DNA from 3 places in the Halopseudomonas sp. Lyrl_26 genome. Region 2 is predicted to be linked to each of the others. Evidence: predicted binding sites of a transcription regulator. Region 2 holds the regulator's gene; each other region holds the start of a gene.
What was found. Region 2 encodes sigma-54, which starts transcription at its own class of promoters, with help from an activator protein. Its sites were predicted from a motif close to ANTGGCATNNANNTTGCTNT; they were not measured.
Positions count from the first base shown of each region.

Region 1: VF673_RS14455 (pilin) is a predicted target of sigma-54. The motif match lies at 2,304-2,323, and genes of this name have one in related genera.
Region 3: glnK (P-II family nitrogen regulator) is a predicted target of sigma-54. The motif match lies at 3,581-3,600, and genes of this name have one in related genera.

Region 1 is NZ_JAYJLH010000020.1:11,401-18,810, forward strand. Features, by position in the region: gene VF673_RS14445 (type II secretion system F family protein) at 1-330, opposite strand, end outside; gene pilB (type IV-A pilus assembly ATPase PilB) at 334-2,043, opposite strand; gene VF673_RS14455 (pilin) at 2,371-2,910, shown strand; gene tfpZ (TfpX/TfpZ family type IV pilin accessory protein) at 3,002-3,745, shown strand; gene VF673_RS14465 (hypothetical protein) at 4,079-4,249, shown strand; gene tnpA (IS66-like element accessory protein TnpA) at 4,442-4,717, shown strand; partial or broken gene VF673_RS14475 (transposase domain-containing protein) at 4,729-4,941, opposite strand; gene VF673_RS14480 (type IV pilin protein) at 4,986-5,384, opposite strand; gene VF673_RS14485 (PilY2 family type 4a fimbrial biogenesis protein) at 5,381-5,707, opposite strand; gene VF673_RS14490 (pilus assembly protein) at 5,721-7,410, opposite strand, start outside.
Region 2 is NZ_JAYJLH010000016.1:23,429-30,838, reverse strand. Features, by position in the region: gene yjgA (ribosome biogenesis factor YjgA) at 32-556, opposite strand; gene pmbA (metalloprotease PmbA) at 652-2,010, shown strand; gene VF673_RS13780 (HPr family phosphocarrier protein) at 2,056-2,334, opposite strand; gene rapZ (RNase adapter RapZ) at 2,331-3,185, opposite strand; gene ptsN (PTS IIA-like nitrogen regulatory protein PtsN) at 3,191-3,646, opposite strand; gene hpf (ribosome hibernation-promoting factor, HPF/YfiA family) at 3,666-3,974, opposite strand; gene VF673_RS13760 (RNA polymerase factor sigma-54) at 4,070-5,575, opposite strand; gene lptB (LPS export ABC transporter ATP-binding protein) at 5,657-6,385, opposite strand; gene lptA (lipopolysaccharide transport periplasmic protein LptA) at 6,369-6,905, opposite strand; gene lptC (LPS export ABC transporter periplasmic protein LptC) at 6,892-7,410, opposite strand, start outside.
Region 3 is NZ_JAYJLH010000002.1:75,272-82,681, reverse strand. Features, by position in the region: gene xerC (tyrosine recombinase XerC) at 1-85, shown strand, start outside; gene VF673_RS03745 (HAD family hydrolase) at 94-792, shown strand; gene VF673_RS03740 (transcriptional regulator SutA) at 878-1,186, opposite strand; gene VF673_RS03735 (hypothetical protein) at 1,284-1,739, opposite strand; gene amt (ammonium transporter) at 1,857-3,101, opposite strand; gene glnK (P-II family nitrogen regulator) at 3,151-3,489, opposite strand; gene VF673_RS03720 (accessory factor UbiK family protein) at 3,836-4,078, shown strand; gene VF673_RS03715 (YifB family Mg chelatase-like AAA ATPase) at 4,093-5,601, shown strand; gene VF673_RS03710 (putative bifunctional diguanylate cyclase/phosphodiesterase) at 5,574-7,151, opposite strand.

The sequences.
Region 1 (7,410 bases), on a different contig from region 2:
AATGATCTCGAAGGACTGCACGATGGGAACACCCGAGCTCATCATGGTTGCCAGCTGGCGGGTAAAGAACGCAATATCCAGCGGCTTGATCTTCTTGGCACGCCCGCCAAAAAGCGTGGACTTCTTATGGATCTTTGTAACAAGAACGCCCTGCTTGCGCAGATGGGCTTTGACCAGCGCTTGGTTGGTGCCTTGGATTTCACCGGCGACCTTGTTACCTGACCGGTCCTTGCCTTCCCATTTGAACGGATAGACTTTCTCGATCTTGGGCTTTTTAGCCGGTTTGGCCGCGGGCCGGGTAGTCCTTTTAACTGCTGCTTGCTGGGCCATGACTTAATCCTTGGTCACTCGGTTCACTTCCGCCAGGCTGGTGACGCCCTGTTCCACCTTCATCAGGGCGGACTGGCGCAGGTTCCTGAATCCTTCACTCTGGGCGACGTCGGAAATCTGAATGGAGTTGCCGTCTTCCATGATAATGCGTTGCATGGCCGGCGTGATCCTGACGACTTCATAGATCCCGACTCGACCTTTATAACCGTCCTGACAATTTTCGCAACCCACGGGGCCGTAAATCGTTAACCCGCTGGCAATTTTTTCCTCGGTGAAGCCCTCTTCCAGCAACGTTTCGCGTGGCACATCCATCGGCTTTTTGCAGTGTGCGCACAGGCGGCGGGCCAGTCGCTGGGCAATGATCAGGTTGACCGATGTCGCGATATTAAAGGGTGGAACGCCCATGTTGCGCAGACGAGTCAGCGTCTCTGCAGCGCTGTTGGTGTGCAGGGTCGACATCACCATGTGGCCGGTCTGTGCTGCCTTGATCGCGATCTCGGCCGTTTCCAGGTCACGGATCTCACCCACCATGATCACGTCAGGGTCCTGGCGAAGGAAGGCGCGCAGCGCTTGGGCAAAATCCAGGCCCTGCTTGGGGTTGACGTTCACCTGGTTGATACCTTCCAGGTTGATTTCGACCGGGTCTTCGGCCGTGGAAATGTTCCGTTCCATGGTGTTCAGGATATTGAGCCCGGTATACAGAGATACCGTCTTACCCGAGCCGGTAGGGCCGGTCACCAGAATCATGCCCTGGGGCTTGTTCAATGCCTCCAGGTACATCTGCTTCTGGTCATCCTCATAGCCCAGTGCATCAATACCCATCTTGGCGCTGTCCGAGTCCAGAATACGCAGCACGACCTTCTCACCCCACAGTGTGGGCAGAGTGTTGACGCGGAAGTCGATGGACTTGTTTTTGGAGATCTTCAGCTTGATCCGACCGTCCTGCGGCTTGCGTCGCTCGGCCAGGTCCATGGAGGACATGACCTTAAGGCGTGCAGCGAGCTTGGTGCCGAGCTGAACAGGTGGCCGAGCCGCTTCGTGCAAGACGCCGTCCGTTCTGAAGCGTATGCGGTACATCTTTTCGTAGGGCTCGAAGTGCAGGTCTGATGAACCTTTCTTCACCGCATCCAGCAACATCTTGTTGATGAAACGGACGACTGGAGCATCTTCAGTATCCTGGCCGCTGTCACTGCGCTTGTCGTCATCAACGACCGCTTCCACGTCAAGGCCGTCCAGATCGGCGTCTTCCATCTCGCCAAAGCCGGAATTGCCGGCACTGTCCAGATACTTATCGATAGCGATGCGCAGCTTGTCATCTTCAACAACCACCGCATCGGTCATCAGGCCGGTGTTGAACTGGATATCACTCAGGGCCTGCTGATTGGTAGGGTCTGAAAGGGCAAGAAACAGGCGATTGCCGCGCTTGTATAAAGGCAGCACCGAGTGCTGGCGGATCAGCTTTTCACTGACCAGATTCACCTCAGGCTGGCTGTCCCGATCCAAAGCCGCAAGATCCAGATAGGGGTAGCCGAACTCCTCGGCGCAGACCAGAGCCAGGTCGCGCGCCTTGGTCAGCTTGTTTTGCACCAGATAGGTAATGAAGGGGATCTTGTCCTGACTGGCCTGCTTGCTGGCCTTGCCGGCCACCTGGGCATCCAGCAGTTCTTCCTGAACGATTCGCCGGGCCAGGCCGGAGAGAACGGGGGTATCCATAGGTCGATCTCAATTCGGTGTTATATCTTTGGCGACTATAGTACAGCAAGCCCCCGCTGCACAAAGTGGATAGTCAAGAAGGCCCCTGTAGCAGGCCAATAACTGACAAAAAGCGTCACATCTGGACGCGCCAGGTATTACCACCCCGCCCCCTACACCAGCACAACCCCGCCCGCCCACCCCACCCCGCTCTCTGTAGGAGCGCCGCCCCCGGCGCGAATAAGGGTGAGAACACCTGCACCAAGGCATTCACTTGCCAATCTGGCACACAACCTGCTTAACCACTCCCAGCCCTATGGCTAATCTCACAACAAATGGAGTTGAGAAATGAAAACCCAAATGCAAAAAGGTTTTACCCTTATTGAACTGATGATCGTTGTGGCGATTATCGGTATTCTGGCTGCGATCGCTCTGCCTGCCTACCAAGATTACACCGTACGTACTCGTGTAACCGAAGGATTGAACCTGGCGCAGCCTGCTAAAGTAGCAATTGCTACTGAGGGCTCTGCTTCAGCAGCCGATCTCGCACGCGTCGCTACAACATGGAACGCTCAGGCTGGGGGTGACGGTGCTGCCTCTAAGTTTGTAGACAGCGTACTGATCACTGGCGCCTCTGGCTTGATTACCATTACTTATTCCGCGACTGAGGTAGGTGTAGCTTCTGCCGCCAATACCCTGACTCTGACCCCGTGGGTGCGCGACACTGCTGCAGGTCAAGCTCTTTCTGCCGCTCAAGCAGCAGGCGTCACGGGCTCCATCGACTGGGGCTGCGCCTCTACCACCAACGCAACAGCAACAGCGAACGGCATCACTCCCCTGGCAGCAGGTACCCTGCTCGCTAAGTACGCTCCGGCAGAGTGCCGCTAACAGCTATCGGATATCGGGAGTTTCCAGCTCCGGTATAACTGTAGGTATGGAACCCCGGCTTGCCGGGGTTCTTAGTTTAGGAGCTTTGCTGATGCTCATGCTGGGGTCGCGATTTAAAGCTTTTTCCATCCATTTTTTCTTATCTACCTTGACCGCCTTGGCAGCGCTGATATGGGTGTTCTGGATATGGTACCCGCCTCCTCTAGATGAGGCTTTAGGTGTCAAAAGAGTTTTTATAACTGTTGTGTTAGTAGATGTAGTATTAGGTCCGCTCCTCACTTTCCTCGTTTATGACAAACAAAAAAAGAGTTTGTTTTTTGATCTCACAGTAATTGTCACCATACAGATATCTGCTCTTGTATATGGAATATGGGTGCTGGCGGAAGCACGGCCCGCTTGGGTCGTTTTTAATGTAGATCGGTTTGATCTGGTGCAAGTCGCTGATATTGATCGGCGTGATATTGGGCGAGCCGACTTTGAATACCAATCCCCTCCATGGCTTGGTCCAAAGTGGGTGGGGGCGATAAGCGCCAATGATAAGGATCTAAGAAATACCATTCTTTTTGAAGCAGCCCTCGGAGGGCCAGATATTCCCCATCGCCCTTTTCTTTATCGTCCGTTAAGTGAGTTTGAGAGTGCTTTACAAGCTAGAGCATTACCATTAGAGCAATTGGCTAAGTTCAACAGCCAAGAATCTGTAGAAGATGTGGTGGCTCGATGGCCGGATACTACGGGGTGGGTTCCATTGATGGCTAGAGCGGAGCCGATGGTGGTGTTATTAGGTAACAAAAATACTAAGGTTGTTGCTGTCGTTGCCTTGCGTCCATGGGAATAGAGCGGTTAAGGGAGTACATCCTGTGGTGGGGCGGTTAGGATGCCTGAATCACACCGGGCTTCGTGGAGGCCTCAACTTGTAGTGGTCAACTGATTCCGGACAGTGTTTTAAGTTTTTCTTCTGCCACTACCGGTGCGATGTAATGACCCAGTGAAAACCTGCACATGCTAAAGTCGCTTCAGAAATTGGAGTGAAGCATGACGCAAGAACCCGACATCAAGCGCTGGACAGCCAAACGCAAAGCCGAGCTGATCAAGCAGATCTACCGAGGGCAGACTACAGTGCCCGAGGCTGCGCCACTACGATCTCACCCAGCAGGAGATCGAGAAGTGGATGGACGATGCCGAAGCTGGAATGGAAAACGCCCTTAAGGCCAATCCCAAGGATATCGCCGAGCAGTATGAAACCCAGCTGCGCGAACTCCGGGAAGCCTATGGCGAGGCCATGCTGGAGCTCAAGTTCCGAAAAAAGTTGCAGCGCCATCTCGACTCGACCGACGATTGATCGATCAGGTCATGGCCGAGATGGCTGCCCAAGGCGATGTCGTGACGGTGGTGCAGGCCTGCCGCTGGGCCGGTGTGTCCCGCCGCAGTTATTACTATCGGCCTACCAAAGTAACCGTCCGGTGATCCCGTCTTGAGCCTGTCTTCGTAGCCGTCAGGATAGTGTCCACTTATTTTCTAGTGGACACTATTGATGGATTCATTAAGCGTAATCACTCCTAAACGTACACGCCGCCGTTTTTCTCCCGAATTCAAAGCCAGCATCGTTGCTCAGTGCCGTCAGCCGGGCGTCTCCGTGGCCCGTATTGCCCTGGACAATGAGCTCAATGCCAACCTGGTCAGACGCTGGGTCAGTCAGGCACGAGAAGGCGGAGCACCGCTGGCAACCCCCGGCTTCATGCCAATCAACTTGCCCGCCGTCGCACCGTCTCCGGGCGGCCGGTCGGTCTCGAATGCTGGTAATACGTAAGCGTCCGGCGATCACAGGTTGATAGTCGGCTTCCAGTTATGCGGCAGTAACTCGTCGATGGCGCTGTTCTTCTGCGTCGGCAGTCGGCTCAGCACATCTTTCAGATAGGCATAGGGATCATGCCCGTTCAGCTTGGCGGACTGGATCAGGGTCATGATGGCGGCAGCGCGCTGGCCACTGCGTAGCGATCCGGCGAACAACCAGTTGGAGCGGCCGAGCATATATATTCATCTGACCCCGGTTTTCGAACAGGCGGCAAGACCGGTTGTTAGCGCCAGCAATAACTTAGATCATCGGTCCCTGTTTTGGCGCGATCCCCCTTGGCGTTTAAGGATAGCGCCCCACATCTGACGTCTGTAAAGGTCGGTGTTGCGGTCAGTGTGTAGCCGCCATCTCCTGCTGTGTTTGAAATGGTAAGCGTGTACTTGTCTGTGCTTAGCGCTGCGGTGCCGTAAAGCTGAGTTTTGGATGTGGCGTAAGCCGACGCTTGTGTAAAGAACTTCTCTTGCCTGGCCGCTGCGTCGCTCAAGAGTGCTTGCCCGGCGGCGCGGTAGCCGCGCCGGACATGCTCTTGATAACTCGGAAATGCAAGGCTGGCCAGAATGCCGACGATGACAACTACGATCATTACCTCAATCAGAGTGAAACCCTTACTCCGGTATTTCATGGCTGACTCCTCTGATCCTCAGCGGGGAATACATAGATGGAACTAACAGTCGGGGTGCTTCCATCTGATTCGCCGCTGAAGCTGATCAGGCTGCCCAGGTTGATGTAGAAGATGGCTGGGGCGCCATCCAGTGTGGTGCTGTTCGGTAGGTAGTAGGTTTTTTCCTCCTCTGACTCGTCTACCGTAATCAGATTCTTCCCGAGGTCAATCCTGGTAACAACGCCGATTGACTCAAAGCCTGCCGCCAGTAGTGGAGCCGGGAAGGCAAGTGCTGCCCCCAATCCCAAGAGGCAGAGTTTCAATTGGTTTTTTGCCTTCATCATCTTGCTCCCATGATTATTCGGCAGCGTTGCGCCACGTCTGGCGTCCTATGCTGGCAGGATCCGGTGCAATCTCTTCGCAGCTCAGGCCGGTACAGAGTTCAAACTCGCCGCCCGGGCGCTGGCCGATGGTGAGTCCGCCCTCTCCATCCTGGCGAATGCCAGAGACTACACCTTCGCTATTGCCTGCGCCGGGGGTGGTTCTCTCGTTGACAAAGGCGTGGTGAAGAGTGCGACCTCCTGTGTGCGGGTTGACCGCGTAACTCCAGTTTTCCGCGCCGGAGGCGCACGGGTCGCTGTTGGGGATCAGGGTCTGGAAAAAGACAGTCTGTCCCAGGCTCTGCATGCTTTCGATCATCATTTCCTTGCTCATGGACAGGTCAAAATACCAGCCATATTTACCCGGTTGCCAAGTGCCTGTCGGGCTGGTGGGAGGCTGTGCCCAGACAACATCATTACTGGTCAACACCATCTTTCCGTCTGCATTCTTCGTCAAGGTTTGCTGCTGAAGCTCTGCCCGAGTCAGAGTGGCAGGGTGCCTGGCAGAGGCGGTGTTTGCCAACGCCTGGGTGTCCCAGATTCCGTAGATGGCTTGGCTTGTGCCCGCTACGCCGTTCTTATCGCCGTCCTGGTAGTACTTGCCGGTCCCGAACAGAACGAGATAGCCGTATTGTGTTGGATGACGAATGATCGTCGGCGGAGCAGTAATGGGTTTGCCGGAGCGATATAGCGGAGAGCCATTGAATGACACCACGAAGCTGTTGCTCGCAGCCTGGCTTTCTGTTGCCTGACGTGCGAAGGGGGTTGCGTCACTGTGGCGCGGGGCGAGGTTGAAACGCCACATATTGCCTTGCAGGTCACCCGCGTAGGCATAATCCGCGACGCCGTCGACATTCATATCGGCCAGCCGGGGTGTAGATAGTCCGTTGGCTACGCCGTTGGTGCCCGCCACCTCGATACTTTTTGTTAGAGCGCCTGTCTCAAGGTCAATAATAAGCAGGGCTGCTTTGCCGTTCGTATGGTTGGCGCTTTCATATCCATTTCCGGTGACAACTGCCCACCGCCCGTTGTGCAATCTGGCGACCGTTGGTTGCGCAAAGGTATAGCCAAGCCTGACCTCATTGCTCTGAGGGATCTTGCTGTCGTCAAATTCCCAAAGCAGACGTATATCCTCGGGGTTAGTAATGTCCAGAGCAAACAGGCCCTTACCGCCCGCACGCAGGGTGCCAATCAGTACGGTGCGCCATTCATTGTTGATATAAGCGTCTGACACTACGGGCGAGCCATCAACATAAAACTGGTGATTAACCCCTTCATAACTTTTCCCCGTGAGTTTGTGCAGTTTGGGGAATACTGCGGTGGGTATGAAAGCGAAGATTTCCTGCCCGGTATCAGCATCAAAACCATGCAGCATGCCGTCGTTGGCCCCCACATAGACAACGGGTTGCCTTTCTTTGTGGGTTTCGAAAAAAGTAGTGTAAGCGTCGTTGCCTTCTATACGGTTGGCATAGTTGGTTAACAGGCGAGCGCCTCGTACTGCAACCGGCTTGGAGCTGACCATGTCGCCCAGCACGGTACGACGTTGCCGAAAGGTGCTGCTTTCCCTGCTGCGGTCACCTCTCAGGAACTGCAGGCGGTGCTGGGCATTTGAGCTACTGCTTTCGAGTACGTCGTTGTTGTCGGGGTTCTGCCGGAGCCAGTAAGCC
Region 2 (7,410 bases):
GCATCCGATGGGCGGACGCCCGTGATGAATCTCAGTCGGCGTTCTCCGCCACCTGCCGGATCAGTTTGAACAGCTTGCGTGATGCCGCCGGCGGCTTGTTCTCCGCTGCTTCCTTCTGGGCCTGGCGTACCAGTTGGCGAATGGTCTGGCGGTCGGCGTCAGGGTAGGCGGCGATGAAGGCTTCCTGCTCCTCGGGGCTGCCGGTCAGCAGGCGGTCACGCCAGCGCTCGAGCTGGTGGAAATACTGGGCGTGGGCCTGGCTGCTGCTGTCCAGGCGCTCGACATAGGCCTGAATGGCCTCGAGATCGGGTTGCTCGCGCATCAATTTCCCAACAAAGCTGAGGTGGCGCTTGAGCGCACCGCGAGCGGTGTGGCGGTGGGCCTCTTCCAGTGCGGCACGGAGCTTGTCGGTCAGCGGCAGCTTCTCCAGCTGCGCGGGTTTGAGCTCAACCAGGCGGCGCCCCAGTTCCTGATAGGCCTGCATCTCGCGCTTGACCTGGCTCTTGCTTTTCTCTTCGTCCTGCGGACCGTCATGCTCTTCAGGAAATTCTGTCATGGTTGCTGCCTGTCTGCCGCTACTGATCAAGGCGACATGATACCCGTTCACAGGCTGGCTGTCCGGGGTACAATGACCGGCAACAAGGAGATCACATGAGCCAACAGCTTTCCGAACAGCAATTCGAGGATCCCCGGGCCCTGCGTCAGATGCTTGAGCAGCGGGTCGCCTTCATCCTGGACGAGGCCTCGCGCCAGGGCGCAGATGCCTGCGAAGTGGCGGTGAGCCAGAACACCGGCCTGTCGGTGGGTGTGCGCCAGGGTGAGGTCGAGACCGTGGAGCTCAATCGCGATCAGGGCTTCGGCATCACCCTGTATCTGGACGGGCGCAAGGGGTCGGCCAGTACCTCGGATACCTCGGACGAGGCCATCCGCTCGACCGTAAGCGCTGCACTGGCCATCGCCCGCAACACGTCGGTGGATACCTGTGCCGGCCTGGCCGACGCCGAGCTGATGGCCAGGGATCTGCCGGATCTGGATCTCTATCATCCCTGGACCCTGACCGCCGAGCAGGCCATCGAGCGCGCGCTGGCCTGTGAGCGGGCGGCGCTGGAGCTGGATGGGCGGCTGAGCAGTGACAGTGCCAATATCAGCTCCCAGCAGGGCTGCCGGGTCTATGGCAACAGTCACGGTTTCATCGGCAGCTCACTGGGCTCCCGGCACAGCGCCTCCGCGGTGCTCATCGTCAACACCGAAGACGGCATGCAGCGGGATTATTGGTATACCGTGGATCGTCTGGCCGAGCGCCTGATGAGTCCCGAGGCCCTGGGGCGCAAGGCCGCCGAGCGCACCCTGGCGCGCATTGGTGCGCGGCCGGTGAACACGGCCCGGGTGCCCGTGCTGTTTGCCGCGGATCAGGCCGCCGGTCTGCTGGCGCAACTGGTGAATTCGATCTCCGGCGGCGCCGTCTATCGTCAGTCGACCTTCCTGCTCGATGCCATGGGGACGCAGATCTTTCCCGACTGGGTCACCATCGACGAGCGCCCGCACATGCTTCGGGCCCTGGGCAGTGCTGCCTTCGATGGCGACGGCCTGGCGACCCGCGAGCAGGCCTTCGTGCGCGACGGGGTACTGCAGAGCTGGGTGCTGAGCACCTACTCCGGGCGTCGGCTCAAGCTGCCGAGTACCGCCAATGCCGGAGGTGTGCACAACCTGCATATCAGCGCCAACGCCGGTGATCTGGCGGCGCTGCTGAAGGAAATGGGCACCGGCCTGCTGGTAACCGAGCTGATGGGGCAGGGCGTCAACGGCGTGACCGGCGACTACTCCCGTGGCGCCGGCGGTTTCTGGGTGGAGAACGGCGTGATCAGCCACCCGGTACGCGAAGTCACCATTGCCGGCAACCTGCGGGAGATGTTCCTCAACCTGCGCTGCGTGGGCTCGGATACCGAGCGGCGTGGCAACTACCTCACCGGCAGCTGGCTGGTGGATGGCATGACCGTCGGGGGTGCCTGAGGGCGCCGGAGCGTCGGCAGGCGTAGCGCGGGTGAGCTGCCCCCGTTACTCGCCTTCTTCGAAGTAGTTGTTGATCAGCCCTACCAGGTCGGCCATGGCCTGCTCGGCCTGCTCTCCGTCGCAGGTAATGCACACTTCGGTGCCCTTGCTGGCGGCCAGCATCATGACCTGCATGATGTTGGTGCCATCCACCATCTGCTGTTCCGAGCCGCCGATGCGCACGCTGCAGTTATGCCGCTTGGCAACATTGACGAACTTGGCGGCGGCACGGGCGTGCAGCCCCAGCTTGTTGATGATCTGGACGCGCTGGGTAATCTGGGTCATGGCAGGTCGCGGTGGCGGATCAGCAGGTTGGAGAAATTGTCGCTCAGATCCTGCACCAGGCGTTCGGCGATGTAAACCGAGCGGTGATGTCCACCGGTACAGCCAATGGCGATGCTCATGTAGCTGCGCTCACCGGCGGCGTAGCGGGGCAGCCACTTGTGCAGAAACTGGAAGATGTCCTGATACATCTCCTGCACATCGGGCTGGGCTTCCAGATAGTCGCGAATGGGTTCGTCCTTGCCACAGAAGGGGCGCAGATCGGGCTTCCAGTAGGGGTTGGGCAGGCAGCGCACATCGAACACCAGGTCCGCATCCACCGGCACACCACGTTTGAAGCCGAAGGACTGGATGAGGATGGAGGGCCCGTTGTTCTGACTGCTCAGCAGACGATGCTTGAGCTGGTCACGCAGCTGATAGAGGGTCAGGTGGCTGGTGTCGATCTTCAGGCTGGCCAGATCGATGATCGGCTCCAGCAGCTTGAGTTCGGCGGCGATGGCCTCGCCCAGTGACAGGTTGCCATCGGTCAGCGGATGCTTGCGGCGGGTCTCGGAGAAGCGCTTGATCAGCACCTCGTCGGTAGCAGCCAGGAACAGCACATCGCAGGTGATGCCCGCATCCCGGACCTGCTTGAGCAATTCCGGGAAACGTTTCAGGTCACTGGGCAGGTTGCGCGCATCGATACTGATGGCCACCTTGGGCAGGCTCAGATCGGTGTTCTGGGCCTGGCGGGCCAGCTCGGGGAGCAGGCCGGCAGGCAGGTTGTCGATGCAATAGAAGCCGTTGTCTTCCAGCAGATGCAGGGCAGTACTCTTGCCCGAGCCGGAGCGGCCGCTGACCACCACAAGTCGCACGGCGATCAGGCTCCGCTGTCGTTGACCATGATCTGGTACAGAGTCTGGGCATCCGGTGCCCGGCGCAGTGCTTCGCGCAACTCTTCCTGATCCAGCCGTTCAGCCAGGGTCTTGAGAATCTGCAGGTGTTGTTCGGTCGCTTCGTGCGGTACCAGAAGAACGAAAATCAGATCGACCGGCGCTCCGTCCAGGGAGTCGAAATCGATCTCGCTGCTCAGCTGGAGCAGTGCGCCGACGGCTTCGGTGCACTGTTCCAGACGGCAGTGGGGAATGGCAATACCGTTGCCGAAGCCTGTTGAGCCGAGTTTTTCCCGGGCCAGCAGGCTTTCATATATGGCATCGGCATCCAGTGGGGTGTGCTGGGCAATCAGATTGCCGATCAGCTCCAGCACACGCTTCTTGGAGCCCCCGTCGACACCGGCAAAGGTGAGTTCGGGGGACAGGATCTGTTTTATCAGCATGTTGTGTCGGCTTGTGTTCTTATCGGTCGTTGACTCCCTGCTGTCGACCGATGTTCTTTTCCTTGTGCTTGATCAGCTGTCGGTCAAGACGGTCGACCAGCAGGTCGATGGCGGCATACATGTCGGTGTGTTCGGCTTCGGCAACCAGGTCGGTTCCGGCCACGTGCAGGGTACCTTCGGCTTTCTGTTGCAGTTTGTCTACCTCGAGGGTGACCTGGGCGCTGATGATCTTGTCGAAGTGGCGCTCCAGACGTGACATCTTTTCGGTCACGTAGTCACGCAGGGCATCGGTTACATCAAGTTGGAGACCGGTAATTTTCAGTTGCATAACACTTCTCCTGTTCGGCTTTGTGAAGCGGGAATCGATCCTGCTGACTCCCATGGTGCCACCTACTTCTCTCGCGTTCCTTGACTCAGGTCGGGTCAGACCAGCCTTTTGCGCTCGCTGGAGGATGCAATGTTCAGCGACTCGCGGTATTTGGCGATGGTCCGGCGTGCCACTTGTATGCCTTGTTCCTCAAGTAAACCAGCGATCTTGCTGTCACTCAATGGTTTCTTGGGGTTTTCTTCGGCCACCAGCTTCTTGATCAGGGCGCGAATCGCGGTGGAGGAAACCTCGCCGCTGTCACCGCTGACGTGGCTGGAGAAGAAGTACTTGAGCTCGTAGATCCCCCGCGGGGTATGCATGTATTTCTGCGTGGTGACCCGGGAGATGGTGGACTCGTGCATGCCCACCGCCTCGGCGATGTCCGCCAGCACCAGGGGCTTCATCGCCACCTCGCCGTGTTCCAGAAAGCCGCGCTGATGTTCGACGATCTGGGTTGCCACCTTGAGCAGGGTCTCGTTGCGGCTCTGCAGGCTCTTGATGAACCAGCGGGCCTCCTGCAGGTGGTTGCGCAGGTAGGTGTTGTCCTCGCTGCTGTCGGCGCGCTTGACCAGGGCGGCGTAGTGGGTGTTGACCCGCACGCGGGGGGCGGCCTCCTGGTTCAGCTCGACGATCCAGCTGTTGTGATCCCGGCGCACGATCACGTCGGGAATCACGTATTCGGCGTCGCCCGAGGCTATCTCGCCGCCGGGGCGCGGATTGAGCGACTGGATGAGTTCGATCACCTGGCGCAGCTGATCTTCCTTGAGCCGGGTGCGGCGCATCAGCTGGGCGAAGTCGCGGCTGCCCAGCAGCTCCAGATAATCGCGCACCACGCGCTTGGCCTGCTCCAGCATGGGGGTGTCATCGGGCAGCTGGCACAGTTGCAGATGCAGACACTCGCTCAGGTTGCGTGCACCGACGCCGACCGGTTCCAGCTGCTGGATGCGGTGCAGGACCATCTCGATCTCGTCGAGCTCGACGCCCAGCTCCGGGTCCAGCGAGGCCTGGATATCCTCGAGGGTTTCTTCCAGGTAGCCGTCGGCATTGATGCCGTCGATCAGGGCGACGGCGATCTGGTAATCGGTTTCCGACAGGGGCAGCAGGTTGACCTGCCATTCCAGGTGGCTCTGCAGGGTTTCGCCGCTGCTGGTGCGCGAGGTGAAGTCCCAGTCGTCATCGTTGTTGCTGGGCAGGGAGCTGGCCGAGGTCTGGTAGATGTCCTCCCAGTTCGTGTCCACCGACAGTTCGCTGGGGATCTGCTCGTTCCAGTTGCCTTCCTCCTCGCCATGGTTGTGATCGAGGACTTCCAGGGTGACGGGCTCGGGCAGGGCAGTGGCGGTGATGTCCTCATCACCGTTGCCATTGCTGGCGGTCTCGCTGGCACTTGCAGTGAAATCATCATCGCCGTCGTCGGCCATCTCCAGCATGGGATTGGCTTCCAGCGCCTCCTGCACCTCCTGCTGGAGATCCAGACTGGACAGCTGAAGTAAGCGGATAGCCTGCTGCAGCTGAGGGGTCATGGTCAGCTGCTGGCCCATCTTCAGGACAAGCGTTGGTTTCATGCTTCTGCGGACTACCTTGTGTGCTCAAACCATTGAGGAATAAAAGAAATCCTCCTTAGCATGCCCGAAATCCACCGGCTTTTACAGACGGAAGGCATGGCCCAGATATACATCGCGCACCGTCTGGTTGGCCAGTACGGTTTCGGCGTCACCCTCGGCGATGATGTGGCCGTCATTGACTATGTAGGCCTTGTCGCAGATATCCAGCGTCTCGCGCACGTTATGGTCGGTGATCAGCACACCGATGCCCTTGTCCTTGAGATGCTCGATGATCTGCTTGATATCGTTCACCGATATCGGGTCCACCCCGGCAAAGGGCTCGTCCAGCAGGATGAATTGCGGATCTGTGGCCAGCGCCCGGGCAATCTCGGCCCGTCGACGCTCGCCACCGGACAGGCTCATCCCCAGGCTGTCACGCAGATGGTGGATATGGAATTCACGCAGCAGCGAATCCAGCTTGCCCTCGCGGCCCTTCTGGTTGAGGTCCTTGCGCGTCTGCAGGATGGCCATGATGTTGTCCGCCACGCTGAGCTTGCGGAAGATCGAGGCCTCCTGCGGCAGATAGCCGATGCCGCCCCGTGCCCGCCCGTGCATGGGGAGATGGGTGACATCCTGGCCATTGATCAGGATATTGCCGCGGTCGGCCCGGACGAGGCCGACGATCATGTAGAAGCAGGTAGTCTTGCCGGCGCCGTTGGGACCGAGCAGACCGACCACTTCGCCACTGTTGATCTGCAGCGAGACATCCTCGACCACGCGGCGGGATTTGTAGGACTTGGCCAGATGGCGGGCTTCAAGTTTCGTCGTCATTGCTCACCGGCTCGGTACGTTTACGGGGCTGGATGACAATCTCGATACGCTCGGCCGAATCACCTTCCTCGGCGATGGCGCGCCCGGCGTCCACGACCTGACGCTGGATGTCGTAGTTGACCCGCTGCCCCTGGAAGGTGTTGCCGGCCTGCTCGAGGAAGGCATTCTGGATCAGCACCACCCGCTCGGTGTCGGCATGGTATTCGATGGTCTGGGCGCGGGCATCCACCTGCTTGCCACCGGCGGGGGTCTGGCGGAAGGTTGCCGGGGAGCCGTTGGACACCAGCTTCTGCACTTCCCCGGCATTGTCCAGGGTCAGGGTGACCCGGGCACCGGTCAGACGCATGCTGCCCTGGGTGATGATCACGTTGCCGGTGTAGATGGCGACATTCTTGCGGTCATCCAGTGTGGCGCTGTCGGCCTGGATGCGGATCGGCTGGCTGGAGTCGCTCGACTGTGCGATTGCAGGGGCCGCGATGCCGGTCAGCAGGGCAAGAAACAGAACTCTAATGCGCCTCATGTTCGCCTCGTACGTTGGACAGCAGCTCTATGCGGCCGTCATTGAAATAAGCCTTCATGCCGGTGGCGGTGGTGACGCCGCCGGCTTCGATTCTGACTGCCTGATCGGTTTCGGCGTAGTCCCGGCTGGGGAAAACGGTCAGCTCCGGGGTCGACAGGCGACGGGTGGTGCGGGGGTCGAGCTGCTGCTCGATGATGACGTTCTGGCTCAGCAGCACCTGGTCACCCTGGGAGGTTACCTCGCCATAGCGTGCGCGCAGCTGCCAGGGGGTCTGCTCCCCCTCACGGTAGTACTGAAGGCGGGGTTCGTCGAGCTCGGTGATGTCGCTGTTGACCTGATGGGTGGCCTTGTCACTGGTCAGCTCGTACACCGGCTGGCCCTGCTCGTTGAGCTGGCGGATGCGCGGGTTGTCCATGAAGAAGTCCGGCTGCAGCGGCGCCTGCACCTGCTGGGGCGCAAAGCCTTCGGGACGGATGTTCCAGTAACCCACGGCCAGCGCCAGCAC
Region 3 (7,410 bases), on a different contig from region 2:
GGTGTACACTCATCTGAACTTCCAGCATCTGGCCGAGGTGTACGACAAGGCGCACCCCCGGGCCAGACGCCGCACCAAGGACTGATCCGCACCATGATCCAGCTGTTGACCTTCGATCTGGACAATACCCTGTGGGAAACCGAGCCGGTGGTGGCCGCCGCCGAGCAGACCCTGCTGGAGTGGCTGGACCGCCATGCGCCCCGTTTCACCCGACAGTTCGACGCGCAGGCGCGTCGCGCCCTGCGTGGAGAGGTGCTGGCGGTCAACCCCGAATTGCGTCACCGGGTAACCGCCCTGCGCATTGCGGTGCTGGAGCATGGTCTGCGCAAGGCCGGCTACAGCCCGGAGCAGGCCGGCGAACTGGCCCTGGCCGGGTTCGAGGTGTTCCTCGAGGCGCGCCATGCACTGACCTTCTTTCCCCACTGCGAGCCCCTGCTGGAAGAGCTGGCCCGGCACTACCAGCTGGCGACCATTTCCAACGGCAATGCCGATGTACGGCGGCTGGGGCTGGAAAAGTACTTCCGGGTGATAGTGTCAGCGGATGAGGTGGGTCTGAGCAAACCCGACCCTGCCCCCTTCCTTGCCGCCCTGGAGCGCGCCGGCGTGGAGCCGTCCCAGGCGCTGCATATCGGTGACCATCCGGTGGATGACGTTGCCGGGGCACGGGCGGTCGGCCTGCATACGCTGTGGTTCAACCGGCTCGGGGTGGAATGGACCGGGGCGGAGCCCGCCCATGGTGAAGTGCGCTGCCTGAGCGAGATACCCGACTGGCTGAAAGCCTATCAGGGCTGATGCGGGTCACTCTGCGGAGCAGCGGCCGGACTCCCTGCCGGCCGTTGAGGAGGGGCAGCCAGCGCTGCCGCTCCCTGCTCTGAGCTCAGATAGGACGACTGCCGTACTTGCCCTCCGGCTTCTTCGGCGGATCGGCCAGCGCATTGTTGTCGACCTGCTGGACCTTCCCGCCGCGGGCAAGAAACTCCTCCATCTGCCGGGCGAGCATCTCCCGCTCCCGCTGCTTGGCCTCCAGTGAAATCCCTTCCAGGAGGTCCTCCTGGGCAGCAGCCTTCTTGCGGGGTTTCACCGCCGGTTCATCTTCAACCTCCATCTCATCGACTTCATCGACACTGCTGTTGTCGAGGTCGTCTTCCGGCAGGTCATCATCATCTTCGATATCGTCTTCGCTCATACGAGTCCTCCGCGTAAAACTCGGGCTATATATAGCGCAACAGAGCGATTTGAAAAGAGGTAGCGAAGGATTTTTTTATCCCCGGCCCGGGGGCCGATCAAAGTTCGTTCAAACGCCCGGCCTGTTCCGCCAGACGCCGGGTGGCGCCCTCCTCCAGAGTGAGCATGTTGTCCATCAGCTCCTCCGCGGCGGGAATGGGCGCGCGCCCCTTCATCGAGGTGTAGACCTCGATCAGCTGACCATGCAGTTCGAAGACCCGCGCACTGATCTGCTCCGCATCCATGCCGTCGAAATGCAGCACCCAGCGCGAGTTGGGCGGCACATCCTCGCCGATATGTTCGTACAGCCAGGTCCGGCTGGCGGCTTCGGCAGCCTGTTCCCGGTAGCGCCTCACGGTGGCAGCCAGCTCGCGCTCGTGCCCGGCTATGTACTCCATCAGCCAGCGGGTGCGCTGATCGGTTTCCGGGGTCATGGCCTCTTCGAGCCGGTCGGCAATGATCGAGTGCAGGTCGCCGGTCCACTGCAGCAGGTAGTCGTAGGTTTCGGTCTGCATCGGTGTCTCCCTGTGGATGGGTGGATGCAATCTTGGACTGCCGCTTGCCGGGCAAGTTTGGTATTTCCGCAAATGCAAAGGGCGCCCGAGGGCGCCCTTCGTTACCGCAACCGCGGATCACTTCTTGAGGGTGAACTCGGGGTAGGCTTCCAGTCCACACTCGGCGGAATCCACACCCAGGTACTCCTCCTCGGCGGAGACGCGGATGCCGATGATCAGCTTGATGATGCCCCACACCAGCAGACTGGCGAGGAAGATCCAGCCGAAGATGGCCAGCACACCGATCAGCTGCGAGCTGAAGGCGGCCTCGGCATTGGTCAGCGGCACGGCCAGCACACCCCAGATACCGGCGGAACCGTGGGCGGAGATGGCACCAGCCGGATCGTCGATCTTCAGGCGGTCCAGACCCAGCACGCTGAGCACCACGATGATGCCACCCACACCACCGATGAGCACTGCGCTCAGGGCGGACGGCGACAGCGGGTCAGCGGTGATGGAGACCAGGCCGGCCAGGGCGCCGTTGAGCACCATGGTCAGATCGGTCTTGCCGAACAGGACCCGGGCCGTGGCCATCGCAGCCAGCAGACCACCGGCGGCAGCCAGGTTGGTGTTGACCATGACCTGGGCAACGTTGTTGGCCGAAGCCACGTCGGAGATCTTCAGCTCGGAGCCACCGTTGAAACCGAACCAGCCCATCCACAGGATGAAGATACCCAGGGTGGACAGCGGCAGGTTGCTGCCGGGGATGGCATTGATCTGACCGTTGGCACCGTACTTGCCCTGACGCGGACCGAGCAGCAGTACACCAGCCAGAGCGGCAGCAGCACCGGCCATGTGGACGATACCGGAACCGGCGTAGTCGGAGTAGCCCAGCTCGCTCAGCCAGCCGCCACCCCAGCTCCAGGCACCCTGGATCGGGTAGATGAAGCCGGTCATGATCACCGCAAAGCCGAGGAAGGCCCACAGCTTCATGCGCTCGGCCACCGCACCGGAGACGATCGACATGCAGGCACCGGCGAAGACGATCTGGAAGAAGAAGTCGGCACGGGCGGAGTAGTAGGGCGCATCATCCCCACCGGCAGTGACGTCAGCCAGCGTGTTCTCGCTGCCGATCAGCATTCCCAGGCTCGGGAATATCGCACCGTCGGAGGAGTACATGATGTAGTAGCCCACCAGCAGGTACATGATCGAGGCAATGCCGAACAGGGCGATGTTCTTGGCGAGAATTTCAGTAGTGCTCTTGGTGCGGACCAGGCCGGCTTCGAGCATGGCAAAACCGCATGCCATCCACATTACCAGCACGGCGCACACGAGAAAGTAGAACGTATCAAGCGCGTACTTGATCTGTACGATATCTTCCATAACTAAGCCCCCCAGTTAGGCTTGTTACAACATGAGATGAAACGAGGCGTCAGATGGCGTCAGTGCCGGTCTCACCTGTTCGGATACGGATGGCCTGCTCCAGCGACACGACGAAGATCTTGCCGTCGCCGATCTTGCCGGTATTGGCCGCCTTGCTGATGGCTTCGATGACACGGTCAAGCATGTCGTCGCCGATCGCCACCTCGAGTTTTACCTTGGGCAGGAAATCCACCACGTACTCGGCACCGCGGTACAGCTCGGTGTGCCCTTTCTGCCGGCCGAATCCCTTGACCTCGGTCACGGTGATCCCCTGAACGCCTATTTCGGAGAGGGCTTCCCGAACGTCGTCCAGCTTGAATGGCTTGATAACAGCCGTTACTAATTTCATCGATTTACTCCCGTTTGATGGACTGCCCTGGGGGACAGGACAAGTCTATGCCGAGTTAAAGCCTTTTAAAATCGGACTTTGCATTCGAGACATAGCAGAAACCCTGCCAACTTTGTTTTTTCCTTCAAAAACAGCGGGATATGACGAAACGCGAGCTGACCGCCCGTCCTCTGCTCCACAATGGCGCACCATATCGGTGCATAGCCTCAAGCGGGCTGCGCCAGTAACGTGCACTGGCGCACCGTTTTTTGCGACCGCACCGTTTTGGGCGCCACCGGCTGCAGTGGTAGACTGGCCTCCTTTACCGGCTCTGCCGGGCCCACCGGTCAACGGAAGTGGAAAGCCCATGTTGCACAAGGTTCTGATGGATACCGTCGGCAGTCAGGCTGCCCGATTGCTCAGCAGCGAGCACGGCCTGCCCGTGGCGGATGTGGAAAAACAGCTCAAGGCCATGCTGCAGAGTGCGCTCTCCCGCCTGGATGTCGTCAGTCGCGAGGAATTCGAGACCCAGCAGACAGTACTGCTGCGCACCCGCGAACGTCTGGAAGCACTGGAGAAACGCGTAGCCGAGCTGGAAAGCCGCCCCTGATCAAGGAGTGATTAATGTCCCTGGCGATTGTTCACAGTCGCGCAAAACTGGGAATTCAGGCACCACCAGTCACTGTTGAAGTCCACCTGGCCAATGGCATGCCCAGTCTCACTCTGGTCGGCATGCCGGAGACCGCAGTACGTGAGAGCAAGGATAGGGTCCGCAGCGCGTTGCAGAACGCCCGCCTCGACTTTCCCAGCCTCAAGCGCATCACCATCAACCTCGCCCCAGCCGATCTGCCCAAGGAAGGCGGCCGCTTCGACCTGGCCATCGCCCTCGGCCTGCTGATGGCCAGCAACCAGATCCCCGCCGACAGCCTGCAGCATTGCGAAGCCCTCGGCGAGCTGGCCCTGTCCGGGGAGCTGCGCCCGGTGCAGGGCGTACTGCCCGCCGCCCTGGCCTGTCGAGACCAGCAGCGCACCCTGCTGGTGCCCAGGGCCAACGCCGCCGAAGCCGCCCTGGTGCCCGGGGTGCGCGTCATCGCCGCCGATCACCTGCTCGAGCTGTGCGAACACCTGCGCGGCGAGCGGGAACTGCCGCCGGTGCAGTCCGGTGCCGGCTTCTCCGAGCCGGCACCGGTAGCGGACCTGGCCGAGGTACAGGGCCAGGCCCAGGCCAAACGGGCCCTGATAGTCGCGGCGGCGGGCAGCCACAACCTGCTGCTGTTCGGCCCGCCCGGCACCGGCAAGACCCTGCTGGCCAGCCGCCTGCCCGGCATCCTGCCGCCGCTGGACGAGCAGCAGGCGCTGGAGGTAGCAGCCATACAGTCCGTCTGTGGCAATACCGACCTCGACCGCTGGCCGGCCCGCCCCTTCCGTTCGCCCCATCATGGGGCATCCGCTGCGGCACTGGTCGGCGGTGGCAGCTACCCGCGCCCCGGCGAGATCAGCCAGGCCCACCATGGGGTGCTCTTTCTCGACGAACTGCCGGAATTCGATCGCAAGGTGCTGGAGATGCTGCGCGAACCGCTGGAGTCGGGGATGATCCATGTGGCCAGGGCCCGGGAACAACTGACCTTCCCCGCCCGCTTCCAGCTGATTGCCGCCATGAACCCCTGTCCCTGCGGCTATCAGGGTGACCCTTCCGGTCGCTGCCAGTGCACGCCAGAGCAGGTCCAGCGCTACCGGGGCAAGCTGTCCGGGCCGCTGCTGGACCGTATCGACCTGCATCTGGGCATGCACAACGAGCCCTTCAGTCTCTCCTCAGGCGAGCCCGGCCGGCCCGACAGCCGGGAAGCCGCCGCCCGGGTCAGCGCCGCACGGGATATCCAGCTGCGGCGCCAGGACTGTCTCAATGCGCATCTGGAGTTGAGCGGGGTCAGTCAGCACTGCCGTCTGGATTCCGAGGATGAGCGCTGGTTGGAACGGGCGGCAGAACGCCTTGGTCTGTCCCGGCGCGCCACCCATCGGGCGCTGAAGGTGGCCCGCACCCTGGCGGATCTGGAACAGAAAAAGAACATCGGCCGGGAGCAGCTGGCCGAGGCGCTGCAGTACCGTCAGCTGGATCGGCAGCCGGCCAGCTGAGTCACCCGCTTGGTCGAGGGCGCTTTCAGGGCGCCCTCGCGCCCCATGCTGTATGCATCGATGAAGTAGCACAGCTCGATGAAAGGCAGCGCCGGACTGATGAAGAAGCCCTGGATCTGATCACAGCCCAGTTCACGCAGAATCTCCATCTGCGCCCGCTGCTCAACCCCCTCGGCGACCACCTCCAGCCCCAGGCTGTGGCCCATCTCGATCATGGCCGCGACCAGCTTGCGATCCGCCGGGGAATCGACAATGCCGCGCACGAAGCTGCGATCGAGCTTGAGCAGCTTGATCGGCAGGCTGTGCAGATGGACGAAGGAGGAAAACCCGGTACCGAAGTCGTCCAGGGAGAAACGCAGCCCCAGATCGGTCATACCGGTCATGGCCTGCTGCACCTGCTCGGGCTGCTGCATGACCGCCGTCTCGGTGAGCTCGAACTCGAGCATCTTCGGCCCCACGCCGGTCTTCTCGATGAGCCGCTGCACCGTGGGCAGCAGGCGGCTGTCGAGGAACTGCCTGAAGGACACGTTGACCGCCACGTTGAGCGCCATGCCGCGGCGCTGCAGGGTACGCAGATCATGACAGGCCCGGGCGATCACCCAGTAACCCATGGGAATGATCAGGCCGGTTTCCTCGGCCAGCGGAATGAACTCGTTCGGCGCCAGCAGCCCGCGTACGGGATGCCGCCAGCGGATCAGGCCTTCGACCCCGACGATCTTGCCGCTGCGCAGGTCGACCCGGGGCTGATAATGCAGTTCCAGTTCGTTGCTGCGCAGGGCATCCCGCAGCTGGGTCTCGAACTCGATCTGGGTTGCCGCCTGATGATTGATGCGCTCGTCGTAGAAGTGGTAACTGCAACCGGGCTGCAGCTTGGCCTGCTGCACCGCAACGCTGGCGTGCAGCAGCAGACTGTCTACCGACACACCGCCCTCGGGGTAGGTGGCAATGCCGATGCTGCATCCCAGCAGGGTGCTGTCGGTACCGGTGCCGAAGGGTTCGCTGAGGGTGGTGACTATCTTCTTCACCACGTGCATCAGGTTGGCGGCGTTACCGTATTCCTCGACGATCACCGCAAACTCGTCGCTGCCGATGCGACCCACCGTATCGGTGGAGCGCAGCACACCCCGCAGACGGTCGGCCACCTGGCGGATGATGGCATCCCCGGCGGCGTGGCCGAGGGAATCGTTGACGTGGCTGAAGTTGTCCAGATCCAGCACCAGCACCGCCAGCGGCTGGTTGGCGCGCAGCGCGCGCTGCATGCCGTGCTTGAGTCGGTCCTGCAGCATCTGGCGGTTGCTGCAACCGGTCAGGGGATCGTCCGTCGCAGCCCGGGCCAGTGCATTGAGCATCTCGTGGCGGTCACGGGCGTAGCGCAGGCAACGCAGCAATTCTGCAACGCTGGCATGGCGATAGATGCTGTCCACCCCCGCCACCGGCTGCACACCGCCTTCCGGTTGCCTTGCCAGATTGACCACGGGCACGGTGCACAGATCCGGCACCGGCTGGAATACCTCATCAAAGAGCACCAGCGTGTCCGGTTCGGTGGCCATCGACAGTGCCTGCGGCCAGTCTGAGGCAATCAATACCTCAGCAGCGCCGGTGAGCCGCAAACGGTCAACCAGGCCGTCAGCCGCACCGTTCGCATCCAGCAGCACAATCCGTTGCAATGGTCTGTCGATAAACAATCTCTCTCCTCGGCTCGGACATGATCAGATGTCCGAGTTTGTGCAGGTTAGCGCCTGCCGGATCCCCTGTCGAGGCATCAGGCGCAGCGCAGAGAATACCCTATGCTAGAATTGCGCGCCTACC